2 regions of the Rhodoferax sp. RT5P35 genome follow, and region 1 is predicted to be linked to the other one. Evidence: riboswitches for the same ligand, from Rfam matches in the RefSeq annotation. Region 1 holds a riboswitch; the other holds the start of a gene.
The links. Region 1 has a riboswitch for glycine ahead of gcvT (glycine cleavage system aminomethyltransferase GcvT). Riboswitches for the same ligand answer to the same signal wherever they lie in the genome.

Region 1 (4,752 bases):
GGCATGGGCCACGCCCACCAGCGGGCGCAGGTCGTGCAGCATGCCATTGGTGGCCGGGTACTGGGCCAGCACGCCGAAGAAGTCGCCGCTGGCCATGAGCTGTGGCAGGGTTTCCAGCGCGGTGCTGACCTTGACCTCGATGCCCAGGGGCTTGGCGCGGGTCTGGATCACTTCAATCGTCTGCGGATGGCAGTCGCCCGCCACGAGGAAGACATTGCTCTTCGCTTTCACGCTGCGTTTGGCCAGGGTCATGGCTTCGGCCGCCGCGGTGGCTTCGTCCAGCATGGAGGCGTTGGCGATAGGCATGCCGGTCAGGTCGCAGACCATGGTCTGGAAGTTGATCAGCGCCTCCATGCGGCCTTGCGAGATTTCGGCCTGGTAGGGCGTGTACGCCGTGTACCAGGCGGGGTTTTCCAGGATGTTGCGCAGGATCACACCGGGCGTGTGGGTGCTGTAGTAGCCCTGGCCGATAAAGCTTTTGAACACCTTGTTCTTGGCCGCGATGGCCTTGAGCTCGGCCAGCGCTGCTGCTTCGGTCACGGGCGCGGGCAGCACCATGGGCGTGCTGCGCGCAATCGAGCGCGGCACGATACCGTCAATCAGGTCCCGGCGCGAACTGGAGCCAATCACCTCCAACATCAGGGCCTCATCGGTGGCATCGATACCGATATGGCGGGCGATGAATTCGGCGGAGTTTTCGAGTTCGTGCAGGGAGGTCGTCATGGCGAGGCGTTGGTTTTAGTCCCTCTACCGTGCAGGGAAGAGGGTTGGGGTGAGGGTGAATTTAGGCGCTAAAGGCGGTGTAGGCCGCTTCGTCTAACAAAGCGGCGATTTGCGATGCGTCCGACAGCTTGACCTTGAAGAACCAGCCAGCACCCTGCGGGTCGGTGTTGGCCAAAGCCGGGTCGGCGCGCAGCTCTTCGTTGACTTCAATGATTTCGCCGGACACGGGCATGTACACGTCGGCAGCGGCTTTCACCGACTCGACCACGCCGGCCACGTCTTTTTGGGCAAAGCTGGCGCCCACCGCGGGCAGGTCGACAAACACCACGTCACCCAGCGCGTCTTGCGCATGGGTGGTAATACCGACGGTGGCGATATCGCCCTCTATATTCAGCCATTCGTGGTCTTCGGTGTAGTGGATGCTCATGGGGTTGCTCCTGTAAAAAATGGGATTAGCCGCGAAAGTAGCGGTTGGGTGTGAAAGGCATGGATACGACTTCCATCGGCACGATTTTGCCTCGCACCACGGCATTGATGCGGGTGCCGATGGCACTGAATTCCGGGGCCACGTAGGCCATGGCAATCGGCTTGTCCACGGTGGGGCCGAGCAGGCCGCTGGTGACTTCGCCGATGGCGTTGCCCGCCGTGTCTTGCAGGGCGGTGTGTTCGCGCACGGGGATGCGCTCCAGGGCCACGAGTCCAACACGTTTTCGAGCGGTAGCGCTAGTGCCGCGTGTGAGTTTCGCTAGTATTTTTGTAGCACCTGGAAATCCACCCTCACGCGCACCACCGGTACGCCGCACTTTCTGGATGGCCCAGTTCAGGCCTGCTTCGACCGGTGTGGTGGTGGTGTCCAGGTCGTTGCCATACAGGCACAGCCCGGCTTCCAGGCGCAGCGAATTGCGGGCGCCCAGGCCGATGGGCTTGACTTCGGGCTGGGCCAGCAACGCGCGGGCCAGAGCTTCGGCCTGGCTGCTGTGGACCGAGATTTCAAACCCGTCTTCGCCCGTGTAGCCGCTGCGCGTCAAAAAGCAGGGGATGCCCGCCACATCGAAGTGGCCGCCGGTCATGAAGACCAGCTTTTCTACGCCGGGTGCGAGGCGCGAGAGGGCGTCCACCGCCTGGGGGCCTTGCAGCGCCAGCAATGCCAGTTCTGGTAGGGGGATGACCTGGCAGCGCTGGCCAATTTTTTCTTGGATGTGGGCGATATCGGCCGCTTTGCAGGCCCCGTTGACGATCACGAAGATGTCGTCGGCGCGCTTGAAGAACATCAGGTCGTCGAGGATGCCGCCGTCGTCGTTCAACAGCAGGCCATAGCGCTGCTTGCCCACCGGCAGATCGATCACATCGACCGGAACCAAGGTTTCAAAAGCCGCCGCCGCGTCCGGGCCGACCAGACGCAACTGGCCCATGTGGGACACATCGAACAGACCCGCCGCCGTGCGGGTGTGGTGGTGCTCGGCCATCAAACCTGCCGGGTACTGCACCGGCATGCTGTAACCGGCGAAGGGCACCATGCGTGCACCCAGTTCAAGATGCAGAGCGTTGAGCGGTGTCAACAGGTGTGGTGTGGGCAAATCGGACATTGCGGTTCTTTCAGAGGGCACACAGAAAATCACGGTTACAAAAAACCATGTGTGGCCCCCTCTGTCCGCTTTACCTGAGCGATTCGCCGGGCAGGCCTTGCGGTGGTGCAGGCCGACTGCGGGTTGCGCCTTCGGTGAACCCGCTCCAGGGCGGGTTTCTCTCCAGGGGGAGACGCTTGTTAAAGCGCTTGTCAGTCCTTTTGCCTGAGCGTTCAGACCCACGTAGCGGGGTCCTGCGCCTTCGGCGGTTCTTGCTGGAAGAACTCTCTCCTGACAGGCTAGATTCTAACCATGGCGGTTAGCGCAGCAGCCAATCGGTCTGCGAAGGTCGTCCGGGCAGGTCCAGCTTGGCCGTGGCGGCCGGGGTTTGCGCCAGCAGCTTGCCGCGCTTGTAGACCTGCAGCCGGGTGGCGCGCAGGCGGATGGCTTCCACCGGGTCCTGGGCTTGCAGCAGCACAAAGTCGGCCCAGCAACCGGCCTCCAGGCCGTAGCCTTCCAGCTGCAAAATCTTCGCCGGGTTGACAGTGACGGCATCAAAGCACTGGCGCATCGCGGCCTGGCTGGTCATCTGGGCCACGTGCAGGCCCATGCTGGCTACTTCCAGCATGTCGCCGCTGCCCAGGCTGTACCAGGGGTCCATCACGCAGTCCTGGCCCAGGGCGACGGTCAGGCCGTGGGCCATCATTTCGGGCACGCGGGTCATGCCGCGGCGCTTGGGGTAGCTGTCGCCCCGGCCTTGCAGGGTGATGTTGATCAGCGGGTTGCTGACCACATGGATCTGCGCCTCGGCCATCAGCGGCAGCAGCTTGGAGACGTAATAGTTGTCCATGCTGTGCATGGAAGTAAGGTGCGAGCCGGTAACGCGGCCCTGCAGGCCCAGGCGCTGGGCCTCGAAAGTCAGGGTTTCGATGTGGCGCGACATCGGGTCGTCGGACTCGTCGCAGTGCATGTCCACCAGCTTGCCCTGTTCTGCGGCCAGCTCGCACAGCAGTTTCACGCTCAAGGCCCCATCGGCCATGGTGCGCTCGAAGTGTGGGATACCGCCTACCACGTCCACGCCCATGTCGAGTGCGCGTTTCAGCTTGTCCATGGCCAGCGGGTCGCGCAGGGCACCGTCTTGTGGAAAAGCCACCAGCTGCAGGTCCAGGTACGGCGCAACCTGGTGTTTCACTTCCAGCAGCGCCTCTACCGCCAGCAGTCGCGGGTCGCAAATATCCACGTGGCTGCGGATGGCCAGCAGGCCCTTGCCCACCGCCCAGTCGCAGTAGGCCAGGGCGCGCTGGACCAGGGCTTCCTGGGTCAGGTCGGGCTTCAGCTCGCCCCAGAGTGCAATGCCTTCGAGCAAGGTGCCGCTCTGGTTGACGCGCGGCAAGCCGTAGCTCAGCGTGGCATCCATGTGAAAGTGCGCATCAACAAACGGTGGGCTGACCAGCAGGCCCTGCGCATCGAGGGTCTGGTGCGCGGGTGCCAACAGGCCCGCGGCGACTTCGGTGATGCGGCCGTTTTGCACGGCAATCGACATGCCGGTGCGGCCATCGGGCAAAGTGGCGTGGGTAACGAGGAGGTCGAGCATAGGACTAGCGTAATAGAGTGGGATGGAGGAGGGCGCAAACGCAAATAATTTTTACACGTCTGGTGCTGGCAGCGCGCTATGGATTGGTAACATCCTGACACATGGCCGCGACTTAGCGCGACAATCATTTTCATGCCCCTAGAGCCTGCCCCAACATGACCACCACCACTGCTACCAACGAGACCCCCTCCACTACCCTTTTGATCGTCGACGACAGCCGGGTTTCGCGCATGATGATCCGCACGCTGGTGCTGGCCAAGCGCCCCACCTGGACCCTGGTGGAGGCGGCCAGCGGCGACGAGGCCCTGGCCCTGGCGGCCACCCAGATGTTCGATTACTGCACCATGGACATCAATATGCCCGGCATGCTGGGTACCGATGCAGCCGAGCACCTCAAACGCCAGCGTCCCACGTTGCGGTTGGCCCTGTTTTCGGCCAACATCCAGGAAAGCCAGAAGACGCGTGCGGCGGAGCTGGGCGTGAAGTTTGTGGCCAAACCCGTGAGCGATAAAAGCGTGACCGAGGCGCTCACTTTTTTTGAAAGTCTGCTGTGATCAATCTGTCTGAGCTGCAACTGGATGCGTTGACCGAGGTGTTCAACGTCGGCGCCGGCCAGGCTGCGGCCAGCCTGAGTGAAATCGTTGGTGACGAAGTGCTTTTGTCGGTGCCGCGCATCCAGTTTTTCGACCGTACCGATGTCAACGCCGAAACGCTGTCGCTGCGGGGCGGGCGCCTTGGTGCTGTGCGGCAAAAATTTGGCGGTCCCTTCAGCCTGGAGGCCACCCTGCTATTTCGCGAAGAAAAAGCGCTGGAAATTGTGCAGGAAATGCTGGGTTCGCAGGTCAGCGTCGAAGATCTGGTGGAGTTTGA
Region 2 (4,752 bases), on a different contig from region 1:
TTATCCGCTAAACCTTTTTTGGAGTACTTTCATGTCGATCAAACCTCTTTCGCTTCTTGCTGTTGTTTCCGCTGCCGCTGTGCTGAGTGCCTGCGGCTCTATGGCCCCGGCCAAGCCCATGTTCAGCCAGGACAGCCTGCCCGAGGCCGTCAAGGTGCCCATGGGCAACAAGGTGGCCCTGGAAACCGTAGGCGTGGGCGAGATCACTTACGAATGCCGCGACAAGGCCAACGCCCCCGGCATGACCGAGTGGGTGTTTGTAGGCCCCACCGCCGCTCTGAACGACCGCAGCGGCAAACAAATCGGCAAGTACTACGGCCCGCCCGCCACCTGGGAATCCATGGACGGCTCCAAAATTACCGCCACCCAACTCGCCGTAGCCCCCGCCGGTACCGGCAACCTACCCTACCAGCTGGTCAAGGCCAACCCCGCCATGGGCATGGGCGCGATGGCGGGTGTGACGCACATCCAGCGCGTAGCCACCCAGGGCGGTGTGGCACCGGCCAGCGCCTGCAGCCCGGCCAACAAAGGCGCCAAAGAAATCGTGAAGTACCAGGCCGACTACATTTTCTGGAAGGCTGTCTAAACAGTAGAGCTGGTTTCGGCGGCTACCATCGAGGGACGTAACTCCTTTCGATGGATCCGCCTGTGACGACTACTCCCGAAGACTTCAACTACGAGCGCGCCCTCCAGGGCTGCGCCCGCGGTGACCGCCAGGCACTGCACGATATTTACCGGCAAGAAAGCCGCCACTTGCTGGGTGTGGCGCTGCGCATCGTGCGCCAGCGCCAACAGGCGGAAGATGTGGTGCACGACGCTTTTATGAACATCTGGACCCAAGCCCGCAGTTTCGATGCCCAGCGCGGAACGGGCCGGGGCTGGATCTTCAGCGTGGTGCGTAATTTGGCACTGAATGCCGTACGCAATGGTGCCCGTGAAGTGTCGGTGGATGAAGAAACCGCCGAAGCCCTGGATGCGCAAAGTTCTATGGATGCGCACAGCCAGGTGACGGATGCTTTTGAGCTGAACATGAGCCTGGGCAAACTCAACGACTGCCTGGCCCGGCTGGAGCCTGCGCGGCGCAACTGCATCCTGTACGCCTATGTGGATGGATGCTCGCACGGCGAGATTGCCGAGCGCACCCAAACGCCCTTGGGCACCGTCAAAGCCTGGATCAAACGCAGCATGGGTAACTTGCGGGAGTGCATGGCATGAGCGCGCAGCAAGAACCTCTATCGCCCGACGACCTGGCCGCCGAATACGTGCTGGGCACGCTTTCGGCCACCCGCCGCCGCTGGGTGGAACAGCGCCTGCCCACCGATGCCGCTTTGCAGGCCGCCGTGCAGCGCTGGCAAGAGCAGTTGCTGCCGCTGGCCGTTCTGGCCGAGCCGGTAGAGCCGTCCGAGGCACTGTGGCAGCGCATTGACCGCAGCGTGGCCCACGCCGCGGCCCCGAGCCGAGCCGCCATCTTGCCAGCCAGCCCGCCGTGGTGGGACCGGCTGGGCCTGTGGCGCGGCCTGGCCGGTGCCGGTTTTGCCACCGCCGCCATCCTGGCCTCGGTGTTGGTGACCCGCCAGGGTGTGCTACCCGTCGGGCCGCAGTACATGGTGGTGCTGGTCGCGCCGCAAGACAAGGCACCCGGCTGGGTCATCCAGGCCAGCGACACCCGGCAACTCAGCCTGACGGCGCTGGGTCCGGTGGCCGTACCCGCCGAGAAATCCCTGCAGTTCTGGACCAAGGGCGAGGGCTGGAACGGCCCGGTGTCGCTAGGCCTGGTCAAGCCGGGGCAAACCATCACCATCCCGCTGGACAAGCTGCCGCCGCTGCAGCCCAACCAGCTGTTTGAGCTGACCCTGGAGCCGGTGAACGGCTCACCCCTCAATAAACCCACCGGCCCAATCCAGTTCATTGGCCGTGCGGTGAAGGTGCTGTGATACCGGTGCGATAATCTCACGAGATACCGGGAGAGACTGCTCCCCTTGCTTTCACGCAAGAAATCAGCGCCGAAGGAGCAACCGCCCCCGGAAACTTTCAGGCAAAAGGACCGGTATCTATTCGAGTCACCGCCGGTTAAGGGTAGGTCGTGCACTTTCCAGAAACACCGCAGAACTGGCTTTGCCAGGCTGCAGGTGCTGCCCCCTGCAAGGGGGTTGGCGAAAGATGCGCAGCACTGCAGCCTGGGGGTGAGTCACATTTCTCTGAAGAGTAGCTGGGTTCGTCACCTGGCTCACCGCAGGAGCAAGCGGACTGGCAATATGCCAGCCGTGAATCTCTCAGGTCCAAAACAGAGGGGGCGATAGCCGCGCACGTTTGTTGCTATCCCCCTGTTGACGTTTTGGAAGTCTCATCATGAAAAACTTTGCTGTTATTGGCGGTGGAATCACGGGCGTAACCACGGCCTACGCTTTGGCTAAACGCGGTTATGCCGTTACCTTGTTCGAAAAACACCGCTATGCGGCCATGGAAACCTCGTTTGCCAATGGCGGGCAGTTTTCGGTGTCCAACGCCGAGGTGTGGAACCACTGGTCCACGGTGCTCAAGGGTGTGAAGTGGATGCTGCGTAGCGATGCGCCGCTGCTGGTCAACCCTAAGCCCAGCTGGCACAAGATGGCCTGGTTTGCCGAGTTCATTGCCGCCATCCCGCAGTACGAAAAAAACACCATCGAAACTACCCGCCTGGCGATGGCCGCTCGCCAGCACCTGGATGCCTGGGCGGCCGAGGAGGGCCTGGACTTTGACCATAAGCGTGAAGGCATCCTGCACATCTACCGCGACAAGGGTAACTTTGTACACGCAGGCAAGGTCTCCAAGCTGCTGGCTCAGGGCGGGCTGGACCGCCGCGCCGTGACACCGCAAGAGATGCGCGCGATTGAGCCCACGCTGGCGGGCGACTACTACGGCGGCTACTTTACCGAGAGCGACACCACCGGCGACATCCACAAGTTCAGCACCGGCATCGCAGCGGCTGCCGAGCGCCTGGGCGTGCAAACCCGCTACGGCCATGCCATCCAGACCGTCAAAAGCGATGGCCAGGCCGTAACCATTACCGCGCAAGACGGTGCTGATATCCACACCAGCGTGTTCGACGGCGTGGTGGTCTGCGCGGGTACGGCCAGTCGCGATATTGCCGCCCAGTTGGGCGACCGGGTCAACATCTACCCGGTCAAGGGCTATTCCATCACCGTGAACCTGGACGACGCGCACAGCCAGGCATCGGCCCCGATGGTCAGCCTGCTGGACGATGAAACCAAGCTGGTCAGCAGCCGCCTGGGGCTGGGGCGTTTTCGGGTGGCGGGCACGGCCGAATTCAACGGCTACAACCGCGACATCCGGGCCGACCGCATCCGCCCGCTGGTGGAATGGGTGCAGCAGTGTTTCCCCGGCGTGCGGACTGAGAACGTGGTGCCCTGGGCCGGGCTGCGCCCCATGATGCCCAACCTGATGCCGCGGGTGGGGCCGGGCAAGCGGCCCGGCGTGTTCTACAACACCGGGCACGGGCATTTGGGTCTGACGCTGTCGGCGGTCACGGCCGATATGGTGGCTGCCATGGTGGGCAGTTCCACTGCCCCGTAAGTTTCTGTAAGGGTATGGCCGCCCATTCCTGCGTAAAGTAGAGTCTGGTCTGGCAAATGCGGGGTTTTTGGCATTATTTTGGGCTCTTGCGGGCATATGAGGGGCTTGAAAAGGATACAGTCCGTTACATGGTGTGGAGCGTTTTGCGTTTCTCGCCGCGACGGCTTGCTTTCATCCATTCTTCAACCATCGGTTGTTCACACCCTGCGGGCTAGAAGGACGTTCATGCGGTTCCCTTGTTCCATCAGCAGCCTGCTGCACCACCCGGTTTTCCGGGCGGTTGTACTGGCTTGCGTGGGCAGCACGGCGTGGGCGGCCGAACCCTGCAAGCAACTGGTTGCCACGGGTAACCCCGAATACCCCCCTTACCTGTGGCGCGATGCCGCCGATGTGGGCCGCCTGGTGGGGGCCAATGCCGATCTGGTGCAAATGGTGGCCAAACAAATCGGCATCCCCATTGAGGTGCGCTACGTAGGCTCGTGGGCCCGGGTGCAGGAAGAAGCCCGGCTGGGGCGCATTGACCTGATAGCGGGGGCGTTTTTCACGGTCGAGCGCCTGGACTACATGGACTACATCTACCCGGCGTTTCGCGAAACCCGCTCGGTGATCTGGGGGCGGCAAGAGGCTCCGCTGAAGTATCGGCAGTGGTCGGATCTGAAAAACCTGTCGGGCATGACCGTCATCAACAACAGCTTTGGCGAGGACTTTGACCGTTACGCCAAAAAGAACCTGAAGATCAACACCGTGCCCAGCCTGGAGCAGGCCTTCAAAATTTTGCAACTGGGCCGGGTGGACTATCTGGTGTACGAAGAGGACCCTGGCTTGGCTTATATTGCCAAATTTTCCATTCCCGGGCTGGTGCCGGCTAACCCGTCGGTCAGCAACGAGAGTCTGTACCTGACCATGTCCTACAAATCCCCTTGTAACACCAGCGCGATGCGGGCGGCCCTGGCCAAAGCCATGTACACCCTAGCCAAGCAAGGCGTGATGAAGAAAATGGTCGAGGCCAATATCCAACTGTGGCGTACCAAGTAAATCTTATGCGCTCTGTGGGGTTGCATGCCGTAAGCGGCGAGGGACGGCGTGCCTAGGCTATCGCTGCGGCAGATCATGACCCTGGGCGTAGCGCTGGGGATTCTGCTGCCTGCCCTGGTCATGGGCAGCCTGGTGCTGAAACAA

Region 2: linked by a shared signal. The riboswitch ahead of AC097L_RS18780 (D-amino acid dehydrogenase) and the one ahead of gcvT (glycine cleavage system aminomethyltransferase GcvT) in region 1 are both predicted to bind glycine.

What each region holds. Positions count from the first base shown of each region.
Region 1 is NZ_JBWMAX010000001.1:422,354-427,105, forward strand. It holds gene gcvP (aminomethyl-transferring glycine dehydrogenase) at 1-723, opposite strand, end outside; gene gcvH (glycine cleavage system protein GcvH) at 785-1,150, opposite strand; gene gcvT (glycine cleavage system aminomethyltransferase GcvT) at 1,176-2,309, opposite strand; glycine riboswitch at 2,361-2,485, opposite strand; glycine riboswitch at 2,492-2,592, opposite strand; gene AC097L_RS01865 (amidohydrolase family protein) at 2,608-3,882, opposite strand; gene AC097L_RS01870 (response regulator transcription factor) at 4,038-4,436, shown strand; gene AC097L_RS01875 (chemotaxis protein CheC) at 4,433-4,752, shown strand, end outside.
Region 2 is NZ_JBWMAX010000013.1:45,224-49,975, forward strand. It holds gene AC097L_RS18765 (DUF3455 domain-containing protein) at 32-586, shown strand; gene AC097L_RS18770 (sigma-70 family RNA polymerase sigma factor) at 637-1,215, shown strand; gene AC097L_RS18775 (anti-sigma factor) at 1,212-1,934, shown strand; glycine riboswitch at 1,952-2,057, shown strand; glycine riboswitch at 2,189-2,298, shown strand; gene AC097L_RS18780 (D-amino acid dehydrogenase) at 2,350-3,573, shown strand; gene AC097L_RS18785 (substrate-binding periplasmic protein) at 3,799-4,608, shown strand; gene AC097L_RS18790 (EAL domain-containing protein) at 4,657-4,752, shown strand, end outside.